One region of the Tindallia texcoconensis genome, then DNA from elsewhere that is predicted to be linked to it. Evidence: riboswitches for the same ligand, from Rfam matches in the RefSeq annotation. Region 1 holds a riboswitch; the other holds the start of a gene.
What was found. Region 1 has a riboswitch for cobalamin ahead of ACZ47N_RS09870 (ABC transporter permease). Riboswitches for the same ligand answer to the same signal wherever they lie in the genome.
Positions count from the first base shown of each region.

Region 2: linked by a shared signal. The riboswitch ahead of ACZ47N_RS08630 (cob(I)yrinic acid a,c-diamide adenosyltransferase) and the one ahead of ACZ47N_RS09870 (ABC transporter permease) in region 1 are both predicted to bind cobalamin.

Region 1 covers NZ_AP042431.1:2,194,469-2,201,829, reverse strand. Annotated here, with positions in the region: gene ACZ47N_RS09880 (ABC transporter substrate-binding protein) at 1-115, opposite strand, end outside; gene nikC (nickel transporter permease) at 179-1,126, opposite strand; gene ACZ47N_RS09870 (ABC transporter permease) at 1,149-2,057, opposite strand; cobalamin riboswitch at 2,355-2,538, opposite strand; gene ACZ47N_RS09865 (ATP-grasp domain-containing protein) at 2,697-3,557, shown strand; gene rocF (arginase) at 3,610-4,515, opposite strand; gene ACZ47N_RS09855 (threonine ammonia-lyase) at 4,601-5,563, opposite strand; gene nhaC (Na+/H+ antiporter NhaC) at 5,676-7,076, opposite strand; gene ACZ47N_RS09845 (tetratricopeptide repeat protein) at 7,147-7,361, opposite strand, start outside.
Region 2 covers NZ_AP042431.1:1,910,743-1,918,103, forward strand. Annotated here, with positions in the region: gene ACZ47N_RS08615 (ABC transporter ATP-binding protein) at 1-367, shown strand, start outside; gene ACZ47N_RS08620 (DUF6449 domain-containing protein) at 339-2,366, shown strand; gene ACZ47N_RS08625 (L-cysteine desulfidase family protein) at 2,381-3,643, opposite strand; cobalamin riboswitch at 3,934-4,127, shown strand; gene ACZ47N_RS08630 (cob(I)yrinic acid a,c-diamide adenosyltransferase) at 4,284-4,790, shown strand; gene ACZ47N_RS08635 (DUF2292 domain-containing protein) at 4,840-4,998, shown strand; gene sucC (ADP-forming succinate--CoA ligase subunit beta) at 5,118-6,296, shown strand; gene sucD (succinate--CoA ligase subunit alpha) at 6,296-7,198, shown strand.

The DNA of each region.
Region 1 (7,361 bases):
GTACTCCATTTTCTATTGACTCCTTTTCAGACATCTCCAAATCGCTATCTGTATCAGAGCATCCCATCATAAGCATCAATATAAAAATCATCAATACCAGCATTTTTTTTATCACTATGTACGCCTCCTATTTTTTCCGTTAAAAATGAATAAAACACAAAATCTAATCCTTTTATTATTAGCAGGCTTCACCACCTTTTCTGCCTTCTTTTAGTTCCTGGTAGTATCTTTGCTTTTTTCCGCCTTCTTTACATTTTTCATCCTTCACAAACAATTTTCTAAATAAGTGTCTTTTTCCTACTTGCGGGTACATATTTGTCATTTCTGATTTCGAACTATCATGAGGATCCATTTTATCTCGCAATAGATCACCTGTGATATTACAAATAGACACCACGAAAAAAATAGCCATTCCTGGATAAATCAAAAGCCAGGGGGCTGTTTGCAAATAAGGTCTCCCTTCATTTAACATGCTTCCCCATTCTGGTAATGGTGCCTGTACACCAAGACCAACAAAAGAAAGACTCGCAATTGCCAACATGATGCTTCCTATATCTGTTACATACTGGACGATTAACGTAGGGAAGAGATTAGGTAAAATATAACGTCTTATTATTTTCAGAGGACTCGCCCCCGCCATTCGTGCAGCTTCAACAAAGGGACGGTTCAAGAGTCGGGCTGTAAGTACACGTATCAGCCGTGCGTAACGTGTCCACCAGATAATTGATAAGGCAATGAGTGTGTTGCGAAGCCCTGGGCCTATCAAGCCTGCTACTGCAATGGCAAACACCATGTCCGGAAAAGCCAACACAGCATCTGAAATTCTCATAATCCCTTGATCAACCACACCTCCAAAATAGCTGGCAGTAACCCCTACTATCAGACCAGTTAAAGCCATTGCCGACAAAAGGCCTATAGTGGAGCCAACAGAAATTCGAGCACCATAAAGTATACGCGAAAGCAAACACCGTCCTACTTGATCAGTACCGAGAGGAAAATCATCACTGGGACCCTGCAAAACATGGTTCAAGTTGGTATCTATGGGATCATGGGGTGCTAGAACAGGTGCTACAAAAAGAAATACTAATAATCCAATTACCAATATCAAAGGCCACCACTTTTTCATTGCCTCAACCTCTTTTTCCCCTTCAAGAAATTTCCTCTTTTCTATCTATTAATAAAATTCGTGGATCCAGCAATTTCGTTAAAATGTCTACCAGAAAACTGATCGACACATAGGTTAAGACCATTAGAAGCACAAACCCCTGCAACAGTGGGTAATCACGATAACTGATGGCCTGCAGGACCATCGAACCCAATCCGGGACGCATGAAAAGATGTTCAACAACAATAGTTCCTCCTAATAGAGATGCAATCGTCATCCCTATTAATGTTAGTAATCCAGGCAACGCATTCGGCAGTACATGAAATATTAAAATGCAAATTTCCGAAATTCCCCGAGCTCTTGCACTAATCGCATAATCCATGGAGAGTTCTTCCAGAATGACCGTGCGGACTATTCGAACATATCGACCAATCAATGGCACAGACAGGGTAATGGTAGGTAGCAACAAGTCAATAGCGCCGCTCCCTTGCATAATAGGAACCAATCCAAATCGCACTGCAACTATGTACATAAGCATTAACCCAAGCCAAAAGCCTGGTATCGATAAAGAAAAAAATGTAATAATCCTGATTAAATAGTCTATTAAACGATTTCGTTTCACGGCAGCGATCATTCCCAAAGGCAAGGAAGTTGCCACTATAAGGCCGAGAGAAGCCAATGCCAAAGTAAAGGTATTTGGCATCCTGTTCAAAAGAACCGAGCCAACTGGTTTTCGAAAATGATATGATTCCCCTAAGTCGCCACGGGGCAATCCAGAGACCCAGCGTACGTACTGAACTAAAAAGGGCTGATTCAGCCCCATTTCTTCCCTGGTTCTTTCCAGCGTTTCGACTGTGGGGACTACGTCTCTCGACATAAGTCTCCTTTCTGCTGGATCTCCAGGACTGAAATAGGAAAGTAAAAATGTAATAAACGTGGTACATATGAGCACAACTAACAGCTGAAAAGCTTTAGTTATTAATACCTTCCTCAATTTAAACACCCTTTATTGATAATTCATTTCGTTTGTATTTGATTCATTAGGATACTTTTCCCTTTGTCAATCCGATACTTCTCTATAAGCGTAATGCTTGACCTTGTCACCTTCAGTCTATTGGATTTTTTTCAATAAAAAAACCTTTCCCATATTTAGTAGAAAAGGTTTCAGCTACTCAATTTATTCTGAAGTTAGTGGATCACTAAGCGCCTAAAATATTCGAGTACGACCTCCCTCCCATCTTCCGTGGAAACTTCGGAGCATTTTACGGCAGGTCTCCTGGCTCAGCATCATCGTAAAGATATCCCCCTTCCCATTTTTATAACAGTGGCAGGATATCTCCCTTAGCATTACAGTGGCGGGACCGCGTAGGAATTACACCTACTTCCCCTTTGTCTATTTTTTAAAAATAGACACCATAAAAAATATTTAATTATTTAAATATTATCATGAACAAGCATAAAAGTCAATAAATGATAAAGCTTATCATTTATTGACTTTTATGCTATACTTCTACAAGAAAATGCGTCACTTTCCATTGCATCTTTTACTATGTTCTAAAATTACTCTCAATTTCAGGAGGTTCCTATGCAAATGAACTCAAAGCCAACCTTTGCTATTCTAGTAAGCCAAAAATATTCACTCAGCCATCATCCAGATGACCTCGCCTTACAATCAACTCTACACAAACTTGGTTGCAATGCTTCTATTGTACCATGGGATGATACATCTGTTTCCTACCAGCAATTCGATACCGCTGTCGTTCGTTCATGCTGGGATTACCAACATCGATTACCTGAGTTTATTAAACGTATGCAAGCAATTGAACAACACTGTCGCCTTGTTAATAATGCCTCTACCATTATTTGGAACAGTAATAAGCGCTATCTTCAATGGCTATCAGACCATGAAGTTCCCACTGTTCCTAGTTTTTTTATTGATGATCACATGAACTTAACGCCATTTTGTTGGAATTTCTCTACTGATAAAGTTATTGTGAAACCCAGCATTGGAGCAAGCGGCCATCATACTTATTTGGTAGACGCCCAGGATTTTAACTCCATTAAAAAGCATGTTCTTCATTTAACTCGTAATCAATCAGCCGTATTACAACCATTTATAAAAAGCGTTCAAACTGATGGTGAACGTTCAGCAGTGATTATTGATGGTGACCCGGTTTTTGCTATGAAAAAAAAGCCTGCCGAGAATGGTTTTTTAGTCCATGAGCACTGGGGTGGAACTTACTCTGAAACGTTTCTAACCCATAAAGATCGTCTTTTTTTAAAACACTTAATTAAGGTTCTTAACCCAATTCCAATGTTTATGCGGGTAGATTTTTTGTACGATGAACAACAACAACCATTACTGCTTGAACTTGAAATGATCGAACCAAATTTGTACTTGTCTCGAAACCCCTTGGGCCTTAAAAAGCTTTGTAATGCCCTGATTCGATAAAAGGCTCCAGAATATTTTTCTGAAGCCTTTCGCTTTTATCTACTAATCCTTTTTATAACAATCTTTCTCCCAACAAAGAACTTATTAAAGCGACAGCTACTTGTGCTGTTTTATTTTTTTCATCTAAAATAGGATTTACTTCCACAAATTCAGCCGAAACAATCCCATCATATTCTGCCAGCATTTCCATGGCAAGATGTCCTTCCCGATAGCTAATACCACCAATAACCGGAGTCCCTACTCCAGGGGCATCGCCAGGATCTAATCCGTCTAAATCCAAAGATAGATGAATACCATCTGTTTTATCTTTCAAATATTCCAAGGACTCTTCTATTACTTTAGCCATGCCCATTCTATCAATCTCATGCATGGTGTACATTTTGATTCCTTGTGCTTTCACCAACTCTTTTTCGCCCTCATCTAAAGCCCGATGTCCAATCATCACTACATTCTCCGGCTTTACTTTTGCGATTGGTTGATGAAGGTTTGTCAGAAGCTTATTGCCAATTCCTAAGCTTGCGGCTAAAGGCATCCCATGTATGTTACCAGACGGCGATGTTTCTTCTGTATTTAAATCAGCATGGGCGTCCACCCATATAACCCCTAGATTTTCATAATGGTCTGCTACTCCTGCAATCGTTCCAATAGCAATGCTATGATCACCACCTAAGACCAGAGGAAAGCAACCTTTAGCAATAATTCCACTTACTTTTTTGGCTAATGCTGCATTCACTCTTTCTACTTCCACTAAGTTTCTAAGATTAGATTTTTCTGCCTCTTCTTTATGCCCTAAAGCTTCAATAAGGACATCGCCATCATCACTAACCTTGTGTCCCAGCTTTTCAATTCGTGACTGAACACCAGCATATCGCATAGCACTAGGACCCATGTCAACGCCTCTTCGATTTTGGCCTAAATCCATTGGCACCCCGATAATCGATACATTTTTTTGTTTCATTGTATCCCTCCTAAAATAAATTCATCTGTACATTTTTTGAATGTTTATCAATGTTTTCAGCTTTTATCCTGTATCCTTTTCCTTCCTAGTATCGCTGTAAAAGACTAGCAAGTATATCTCCATCAATGTTGGCACCAGAGATCACTAAGGCAATGTTTTTCCCATCCCAACTCTCACCATGCTCCATCACAGCAGCTACCGTAGTAGCACTGCCTGCTTCCACAATCAGTTTTTCCTTCTTGGCCATTAGACTCACAGCCTTACCAATGGTCTCTTCAGATACCATTAATAGATCATCTACATAAGAAGATACCATGTGATACCCTAAGGGACCCACTCCACCTACTAATGCATCACATAAAGAAGGCTTTGTCGGATATTTTTCATGACAAACCCCTTCTTCACAAGATCGGATCATTGCGGGACATGCTTCTGTCTGTACTCCTAGAATTTTAATGCTTGGTTTAATCGTTTTTGCTGCCACTGCAATTCCACTAATTAAACTGCCTCCTCCAATCGGCACTACTATTGTATCGATTTGACTGTTCTGCTGCAATAACTCAATAGCAATAGTACCTTGGCCAGCATGTACTTTCCTGTCTGAATGATAGGAATCAATGTATGTCATTTTTTCTTCTTGAATATATTGATTCCCCAAAGTATGGGCCTCATCATAATTTTTCCCAATTTTTATTACTGTAGCTCCATAATACTCTATTTTATCTATTTTACTTTGAGGAGTCATTTCTGGAACAAACACAATGGCTTTCTGTATTCCCAGCAAATTAGCCGCATAGCTGACAGAACTACCGTGATTGCCAGAAGACACCGTGGCTACGCCTTGATGCTTTTCTTCCTCGGACAAACTGAGGATTTTATTAAAAGCTCCACGTATTTTAAAGTTTTTAACTTTTTGCAAAGACTCCAACTTAAAAAATATTCGCTGGCCTTCTCCACCTAAATAAATTGATTCTTCCAAAGGTGTTTTGCGCACATAGGGTTGAATACGACGATAAGCCTCTACCACTTCAGCATACTTCAAACTCATTTTTTACCTCTCTTCCACAACTTAAATTTCTCTCTACACACTAATAAGGATACTAGTATTATATACTAATATCCTTATTAAATCACGTTTTTACGACTATCAACATCACTCTTTATTCCTCTTCTTCTTCGATTTTGTCAACGGTCCATCCAGTAAATCCATAAACAATATTAACAATTGGCGTAAGAATATTTAGGAAAGCATAGGGCGCATAGACAAAAGGATGAACCCCTAGTGTCCCCCACATAAACACACCACACGTATTCCATGGAATCAAGGCAGATGTGACAGTTCCACCGCCTTCCAGTGCTCTGGATAGAATTTTAGGGTGAATTCCTTTTTCTTTGTACGTATCACGGTACATCCGTCCAGGAATGACTAATGCGATATACTGTTCTCCCGCTAAGAAGTTAACCGCAAAACAAGTAAGTACTGTAGCGGCAATTAAAGATCCTGTTCCTTTTGCAAACCTCAAAATATATTCTCCAATAGCGTGAAGCATTCCAGTTTTTTCTAGAATTCCTCCAAAAGAGAGGGCAATTAGAATCAGCGATATTGTCCACATCATTCCGTCCAAACCACCACGACTCAATAGATCATCTACCACTTCATAGCCACTGTCCATAGAAAAGCCATAATGTGCCGCTTCAATAACGTCACCCAAGCTGGCTCCTTGAAAAACAGCTGCAAATATAGCACCAAGAACAACCCCACTTAACAATCCTGGTAACGCTGGAACTTTTTTAACAACAATAATAATAACAACAATTGGTGGAATAAATAGCAATGGACTGATCATAAAATTCTCATTCATGGTAGAGAGCATCCTATTAATTTCTTCAGCATTCAGTTCTTGGCCAGCATATCTTAATCCAAGAATCCCATATAAAATAATCGAAATAACAAAAGCTGGAAGGGTAGTCCAGATCATACTTCGTATATGATCAAAAAGAGTGGAGCCTGCCATGGCCGGCGCTAGGTTAGTCGTATCCGATAAAGGAGATAACTTATCTCCAAAATAAGCACCTGAAACGATGGCACCTGCTACCATTCCTACAGGGATTCCCAGACCTATTCCTACTCCTAACAAAGCTATACCAACAGTTCCAGCCGTAGTCCATGAGCTTCCAGTAGAGATTGAAACAACAGAACAAATAATAGCGGTGGCCACTAAAAATATCCCTGGCGATAGTACTTGTAATCCATAATAAATCATACTAGGCACCGTACCGCTTAGAATCCACGTACCGATGACTGATCCAATAATCATCAGAATCAACACAGCTTGCATCGCCATACTAATCGACTGAATCATCGCTTCTTCTAAGTCTGACCATTTAAAACCTAAAGATACAATTCCAATCAATCCTGCCACTATGGAAGCAATAATCAGTGGTACATGGGGATCCTGTCCCATTCTTACTAAAGAAACATACAGAGTAACAATTAAAAATACAATAACAAATAACGCTTGTCCTAAGCTGGCTTTTTTCGGTTCTTTATTCTCTAACATGCTCAGTCCCCCTTTAGTTAAACCTCTTCATGAGCCCTTTCTGTTCTTGCTAGATAAACCGACCTTCGTTTTATTCTTCTATCCATTCACCCCCTAGTTCTTGAAATCGCTTTATCAAAGGAGCAAGCATGGTTCCATCACGGTTGCAGCGAGTCATTCTTTGAATCAGCTGCTTTGCAAAACCCATGTCTTGCTCTTCCAGCGCTAGTAATAAAGCATTTTCCTCCGCAGGGCTATATATCTCTTCTTTGTATTGGTTTTCGTCAATGCTTTGAAAAAAAGTTT
Region 2 (7,361 bases), 280 kb from region 1:
CATTATTATTTCTTCCCATAACCTGAGAGAAATGGAAGATTTTTGTGATCATGTAGGGATTTTACACCAAGGTAAATTGTTGTTGGAAAAAGATTTGGATGAGTTGAAAAAAGATATTCACAAGATTCAAGTTGCTTTTAAAAAAACGCCGCCAGAAGAATGGCTTCAATGGATGAACGTACTTCATGTCGAAAAACGGGGAAGTGTTCATCTCATGATTATTCGGGGGGAAAAAGAAAAACTAATGGAGGATTTTAAAGTGTTTCAACCAGTGCTACTGGACATCTTGCCATTAACCCTAGAAGAAATATTTATTTATGAAATGGGGGATCACGCATATGAAGTGGATCAAATCATTTTTGCATAAAGGAATTATAGGGGTTGCATTAAAACGCTTTGTATGGGTAGGCGGAAGTTATTTTATGGCACTGATGCTCCTATTACCTCTACGGATCATGATGCGACTACCATCCCATGAAGAACCTCATTTTTACCCAGAAACATTTACGAGAATGTATGAATTTAGTGGAGAGCCTTTTCAGATGTTTTTAATGCTGACGGTGCCTTTTATTACGGCAATCTTAGTATTTCAGTATTTACAACAGAAATCATCCTCAGACTTTCTGCATAGCATTCCAATGACAAGAAAAACTATGTTTTGGAGCCATCTCATCAGTGGTGTATTGTTGTGGGCCTTGCCCGTAGCCTTAATAGGTGGCATCAGTTTTCTTATCCGAAGCCTGACAGTGCTTAACCAGTACTTGGCAGTAGAAACTATTTGGCAATGGATGGGTACCACATTATTGATGAATTTCGTCATCTATCTTTCCACCGTAACCGTAGGAATGTTTTCCGGTGTGGTATTGGCCCAAGGGATTTTTGCGTATATTCTATTGCTATTACCAGCTGGAATGCTGATCCTAATGGCATATAATCTCAACATTTTACTGTATGGATTTAGTGGAGATTTTTTAATGCAGGAAGAATACTTGGTTTTTTCACCGATCATTCGGATCTTTGGATTGTATGCAGAGTCCTTAAGCTTCTCGGAAGTGAGAGGATATTTGGTAGCCTGCGTTCTTTTGCTTGTTGCTTCTCGAACTCTTTACCAATATCGGCGGATGGAAAGATGTCGTCAAACGGTGGTATTTAATGGAATAAACACTATTTTTCTATTAGGGATCACCTTTTGTGTGATGCTCACTGGAGGACTTTACGCCGAAATCGCTAGTAGGGGCAACGTATTTTGGATTTTGATTGCTTACGCTCTCTTTGCAGTGATCGGTCATTATATAGCCTTGGCAGTATTGAATAAAAGTTTTAGAGTCTTTAATAGGAAAAACCTTAAAAGTTTTGCCATCTATGCAGCCATCACAGGGATGATCATGACAGGAATTGTAACGGATGTGACTGGTTATGAGCAACGAATTCCCAAGGTAGACGACATTGAAAAAGTTTATTTTGACGGAGCTTTTTGGCGGTATGAAAACTGGAAGACTGCTTCTGAGCAAGAGGAGTGGGATTATTTTTATCGTCAATCCCAGAGTATAGAAAGAATTCTAAAACTGCATGAAGCGATTATTCAGGAATCCAATTGGTTCCGTTTTAAAGGCAATCAATATAATTCGGATACAAGGAGAGTGGCACTGGCGTATCATTTAAAAGACGGAAGTCGTCAAGTTCGTGAATATAGGGTGTCTCACCATGATTTCGAGGAATATTTTCAATCCATCCAGGGTCTTATGGAAGACAAAGAAATGGAATTCCCAGTACTCCGATTACAGCCAGAAGACGTATCTCATATAGAATTTAGAGCTGGAGAAATGGACAAAAGAAAGATCTTGCAGCAGGAAGAAGCAGAAGAAGTCCTAAGTATTATTCAGGAAGAAATCAAAAGAGCGGATTATGATACGTTATATGGTCCAAGTGATTCAGAAGGATCTATTCGTATTCATTTAACAGATCGCAAACAAAAATCAATGCCTCCCTATTATGGTGATCGCGGCCAGTTATATGTTGATCGAAACCGTAATTTTGAAGCACTAGATCAGTGGTTAAAAGACAAGGATCACTATGATGAGGTTACGGTAGTTCCAGAAGATATAGCCCAAGTATCTGTACGGATGGTGGAGTCGGAAAATGAAATGGAAGTCATAGAGCGAAATGGGTTTATAGAAATAGGAGATGGGATTTCCACCAAGGATGTAGAGGAAATTGAAGCAAGCTTAAATCGCTCTTCATCTTTCTGGAGAGCCCGTGAATATTATCCTGTGTATGTAGTTGGTTTTTTTGATGAATTTGACAATCAATTATTTATAAGAGCCTTTGAACCAGGTCAACTACCAGAATTTATTTATATGCAGTAAAAAAATCCTGAAGATCAGGATTCAATCATGATCTTCAGGATTTCTACATCGGTTTCTTTCATTCCAATTTTGGCCATTCGGCAAACACTGCGAATGGTTTCTTCAATATCTTCTTTAAGGAGGCCATCACCGGCTTCAAAGTACTGATCTTTTTCAGCCAAGCGGAATGATAATATAGCTGCATCGACAGAACAAGCAATTTTAGCGGCACAAGAAGCTTTGGCACCATCGCAGACAATACCAGAGGTATTCGCCAGCGTATTTGCAATAGATCTTGTTATTACAGGAAAGGGAGCTTGGTGTAAATAGGCAATGGCAGCCGTTGCACCGCAGGAAGCACTGACAGCACCGCAGAAAGCAGATAACTTTCCAATACCTGTTTTGATATGAATCGAAATAAGGTTGCTTAGAGCTAATGCTCGATACAAGACTTCCTCCGAAACATCTAGATATTCGGCAAAAACAATAACCGGCAAAGAAACCGTTAAGCCTTGATTCCCGCTACCAGAGTTGATAACTACAGGCTTGGAACAGCCGCTCATCCGAGCATCAGATCCAGAGGCAGCATAGGCTTTAGCCTTATTATCTACGGCATCACCATAGAGTTCCAGCAGTGTTTTTCCCACGTTGGCTCCATAGGGGTTTGCAAGTCCATCTTCAGCGATGGCACGGTTCATGGTTACTTGATCTTCTAAAACAGGTTTTAATGTTCCAGCATCTACGGTTTGAATATAATCGTAAATCCCTTGGATGCTTAAAAAGCTTCTGTCCACTTGTTGTTGGGTGGCATGTACATCAATCGTGGATTCCTTTTCAATAATTTGTTTGTTTTTAGTGATTTCAATAATACCCGTATGGCAATCTTTTAAAGTAACGCTGGCTTCATCATTGGCAGCCTTAACAAACACTTTAATATAAAGACCTTCTACTCCTTCTGCTAATGTGACTTGGCAAATTTTCTGTTCCAAGAATTCTTTTGTTTTGAGAATATGTTCCTCCGTAACAGCCGTTAACACTTCTAATTTCCTGGAAGAATCTCCTCCGACGGCTCCAAGAATAGCACTAGCTTCAATGCCTTTCATGCCTGGAGTCATAGGAACCGTAACTCCTTTTACATTTTTGATCACATTTCCGCTGGATTCAATCTGGATGGACTCGGGCATTTGCCCCAGCACTTCTCTGGCTTTAGCGGCGGCATAAGCAATAGCAATAGGTTCTGTACATCCAAGGGCTGGCACTAATTCTTCCTTTAAAACTTCGATATATACATCCTTCAATGGGATAACCACCTTTCCGTTAGGGTTCTTCCTTCTATTCTTATACAAATAAAGGAGCCTGTCAATAAATAGAAGCAAACTCATGTACTACAAGGTGCTTCTTCGCCATAGACCATTGAAAAACCTCCAAGAATCAGTAGGGTCTAGGGGATGATAGCCATAGAATTAGAGGCATCTAGATACTAATCCCAGGGAAAACAAAAGCAAATGAGAGGATGAGGGAGATAAAAAGGAACTAAGAGGATATAGCTTGAATTGGGTATAAAGATATGCTATGCTTATGTTGATAGAATTGAATATTATTTTATGGTGTCTGTTTGATTACGAGAACAGATTAAAAGGGAAGATGGGTGTAATGCCCACGCGGTCCCGCCACTGTAATGCTGAGCCACCAATCATATCCACTGTTGATGAACAACAATGGGAAGGAGATTGGTATGCAATGAAGCTAAGCCAGGAGACCTGCCATAGAATACTCTGGATTTCTCACGGGAGATGGGAAGGAGACTGAGTGGATACAGAAAGTTCCTAAATATCTGTATGCTCTGAATGCAATCATTCCGATAAAACTTCTCCCTGAATTCCTGGAGAAGTTTTTTTATGCCAATAGACATGAAAGCCACAGTAGGAGGGATAAAGGATGAGGATTTATACACGGAGCGGAGACGGCGGAGAAACGAGTTTGTGGGATGGGCAACGAGTGACAAAAGATGAAAGTCGAGTAGAGTGTTATGGAACGGTGGATGAGTTAAACAGCTTTATCGGCGTGGCTAGGGCAACTATTGAGAATCAGGCAGTAAAAGAAGTTTTGGAAGAGATTCAAAAGGAACTTTTCGTGGCAGGTGGAGAGCTTGCTACTCGGGACCCAGAAAAGCTTCGAGAACAGATCACAGAAGAACATATCAAGAAGCAAGAAGGGTTTATCGATGCATATATGGAGAAACTGGAAAAGCCCTTAGGTTTTGTAGTGCCTGGGAACAATCTCTCTTCAGCCAATTTGCATGCGGCAAGAACCATTTGTCGTCGCCTGGAACGAAGAATCATATGGCTTATGCGAGAAGAAGAGGTGAGTGAGTGCTTGTTGCGATATTTTAATCGTTTATCCGACACTTTGTTTGCACTGGCTGTGGCGGAAGAAAATCGTTAATGGTGGGGAAACGTCCCATGGATAAAACATACCAAAAGGAGGAAGCGATATGTTAGCGGAAAGAAAGATGGGAATAGAGGAGTTGTCACAAAGAGAACGAAAGCTGCTGAAAATGATTCGTGAGACAAGGCATGGAGAAATGCGTTTGGTGTTCCAAGACGGACAGGTAGTTCGTGTTGAAGAATGGAAAGAGTCGATAAAACTGTAAACGTGATCAATTAAATAGTGTGAGAACTGACTGGAAAACCAGAGGTCCTTTAAGAGCAAGTCTTAGGGATTTCTGGTTTTTGTTTTTGGAGAAAATAGGCAAAGAAAGGAGGTTGAAAGATGAATATTCATGAATATCAGGCAAAAACTTTATTAAAGCAGTATGGGATACCCGTTCCCAAGGGGTTTGTTGCCGGAACTTTAGAAGAGGTGGAAAAAGCAGGCTGGAGCATAGAAACAGACAAAGCTGTTGTCAAAGCACAAATACATGCTAGAGGCAGAGGAAAAGCTGGCGGGGTAAAAATGGTCAGTAATTTGGCGGATTTGAAAACTGAAGCCGCACATCTTTTGGGAAAAACTTTGGTGACCCACCAAACGGGTCCAGAAGGTCGAGTAGTAAAAAAACTGCTGATTGAAGAAAGCTGCGAAATATGGAAAGAGTACTATATAGCCATTACGCTGGATCCTGAAGCTGCAAGGGTGATGATAATTGCTTCAGAACAAGATGATGCCCATATCAAGAGCTTTGCAGCGGAAAATCCTGATAGAATCCATAAGGAAATCATCGATCCTGTAACAGGACTGGCGGAATTTCAGGCACATCGAATCTGCCATGGGATTCAAATACCACCAGAGCAACTTCGAGATACCGTAGACCTAATGAAAAATCTGTATCGATGCTTTATCGAACAAGATGGCTCTATGGCAGAAATTAATCCATTAGTCATTTCGAAAAGTGGAGAGGTACAGGCCTTAGATGCAAAACTTAGTTTTGATGACAATGCTCTTTTTCGTCAGCCTCACCTAAGGAAATATTTGGATCTCAATGAAGAAGAAGAAAAAGAAGTGGAAGCGGCATCTCATGGATTGGCATATGCTTCTTTGGAGGGCAATATTGGCTGTATGGTTAATGGAGCAGGTTTAGCCATGGCCACGATGGATATCATCAAGCATTATGGTGGCCATCCTGGGAATTTTCTGGATATAGGAAGTGGAGCCACAGAAGAAACAGTTAAAGCAGCTTTCAAAATCCTTATGTCAGATTCAAAGGTATCAGGAATTTTGGTCAATATATTTGGAGGCATTATAAAATGTGATGTGATTGCCAAAGGCCTTCTTAATGCAGTAAAAGACATAGAGCTTCAAGTGCCTATAGTCCTTCGCTTGGAAGGAACGAATGTAGAGGAAGGTCTTAAAATTCTCAAATCCTCTAACTTGGAAATTGTAACAGTGGCTAATATGAGCGAAGGTGCTCAGAAAATTGTTGAATTAGTGGAAGGGAAAAGAGGTGCGGCTTAATGGGGATTTGGGTGGATGAAAAGACAAAAATCATTATTCAAGGCATTACAGGAAAAACAGCCCAATACCATACAAAGCTTATGCAAGACTATGGAAGCAACATTGTTGGAGGCGTTAGCCCTGGAAAAGAAGGCCAAGCACTGTTGGGAGTCCCCATCTTTAACACAGTGGAAAAAGCCGTTGCAAAGACATCGGCAAATACTTCGGTGGTATATGTCCCCGCCCCCTTTGCAGCCGACGCTATTTTAGAAGCCGTACAAACAGAATTGGATTTAGTGATTTGCATTACAGAACATATTCCTGTGATGGATATGATCAAAGTAAAAAAATATATGGAAGGCAAAAAAACTCGTTTAATTGGCCCGAATTCACCTGGTATTATTACGCCTGAAACATGCAAGATTGGGACTATGCCAGGATATATTCATCAAAAAGGAGAAATAGGGGTCGTTTCTCGCTCAGGTACCCTTACTTATGAAGCGGTTTATCAGCTTTCTCAGCGAGGAATCGGACAATCAACTGCCGTAGGAATTGGTGGAGATCCGATTCAGGGCACCAATTTTATCGAGGTGCTTCAGGCTTTTAATGAAGATAAAGAGACGAAGGCAGTTGTGATGATTGGTGAAATTGGAGGGAAGGAAGAAGAAAAGGCAGCAAAATGGATTAGAGCCAATATGAAAAAGCCAGTAGTAGGATATATCAGTGGTGAAACCCTACCAACCAGTAAACCCATGGGTCAAGCTGGAGCTATTATTGATGATGGAAAAGGAAGGGCTAGAGAAAAAATACAATCCATGAAAGAAGCAGGTATCTATATGGCAGATAAACCCACGAGCATCGGAAAAACCTTAGTGGAAGCTTTAAAACAAGAAAACCTATGGGTGAATCAATACGAATCCTGAAGGAGGAGGAGCAAAGTAGAATTTTTCTTACTGGCGGCAACGCCAGCGGGGCTAAAAGCTCATGTATCCGATGATTATCATCGTAAACCATTTTTAAAAAGGAGATAAGCGGTGTTGCGTTTTTGGATAACAATGAGTTTTTAGCTACCTCTGGTTTTTTATA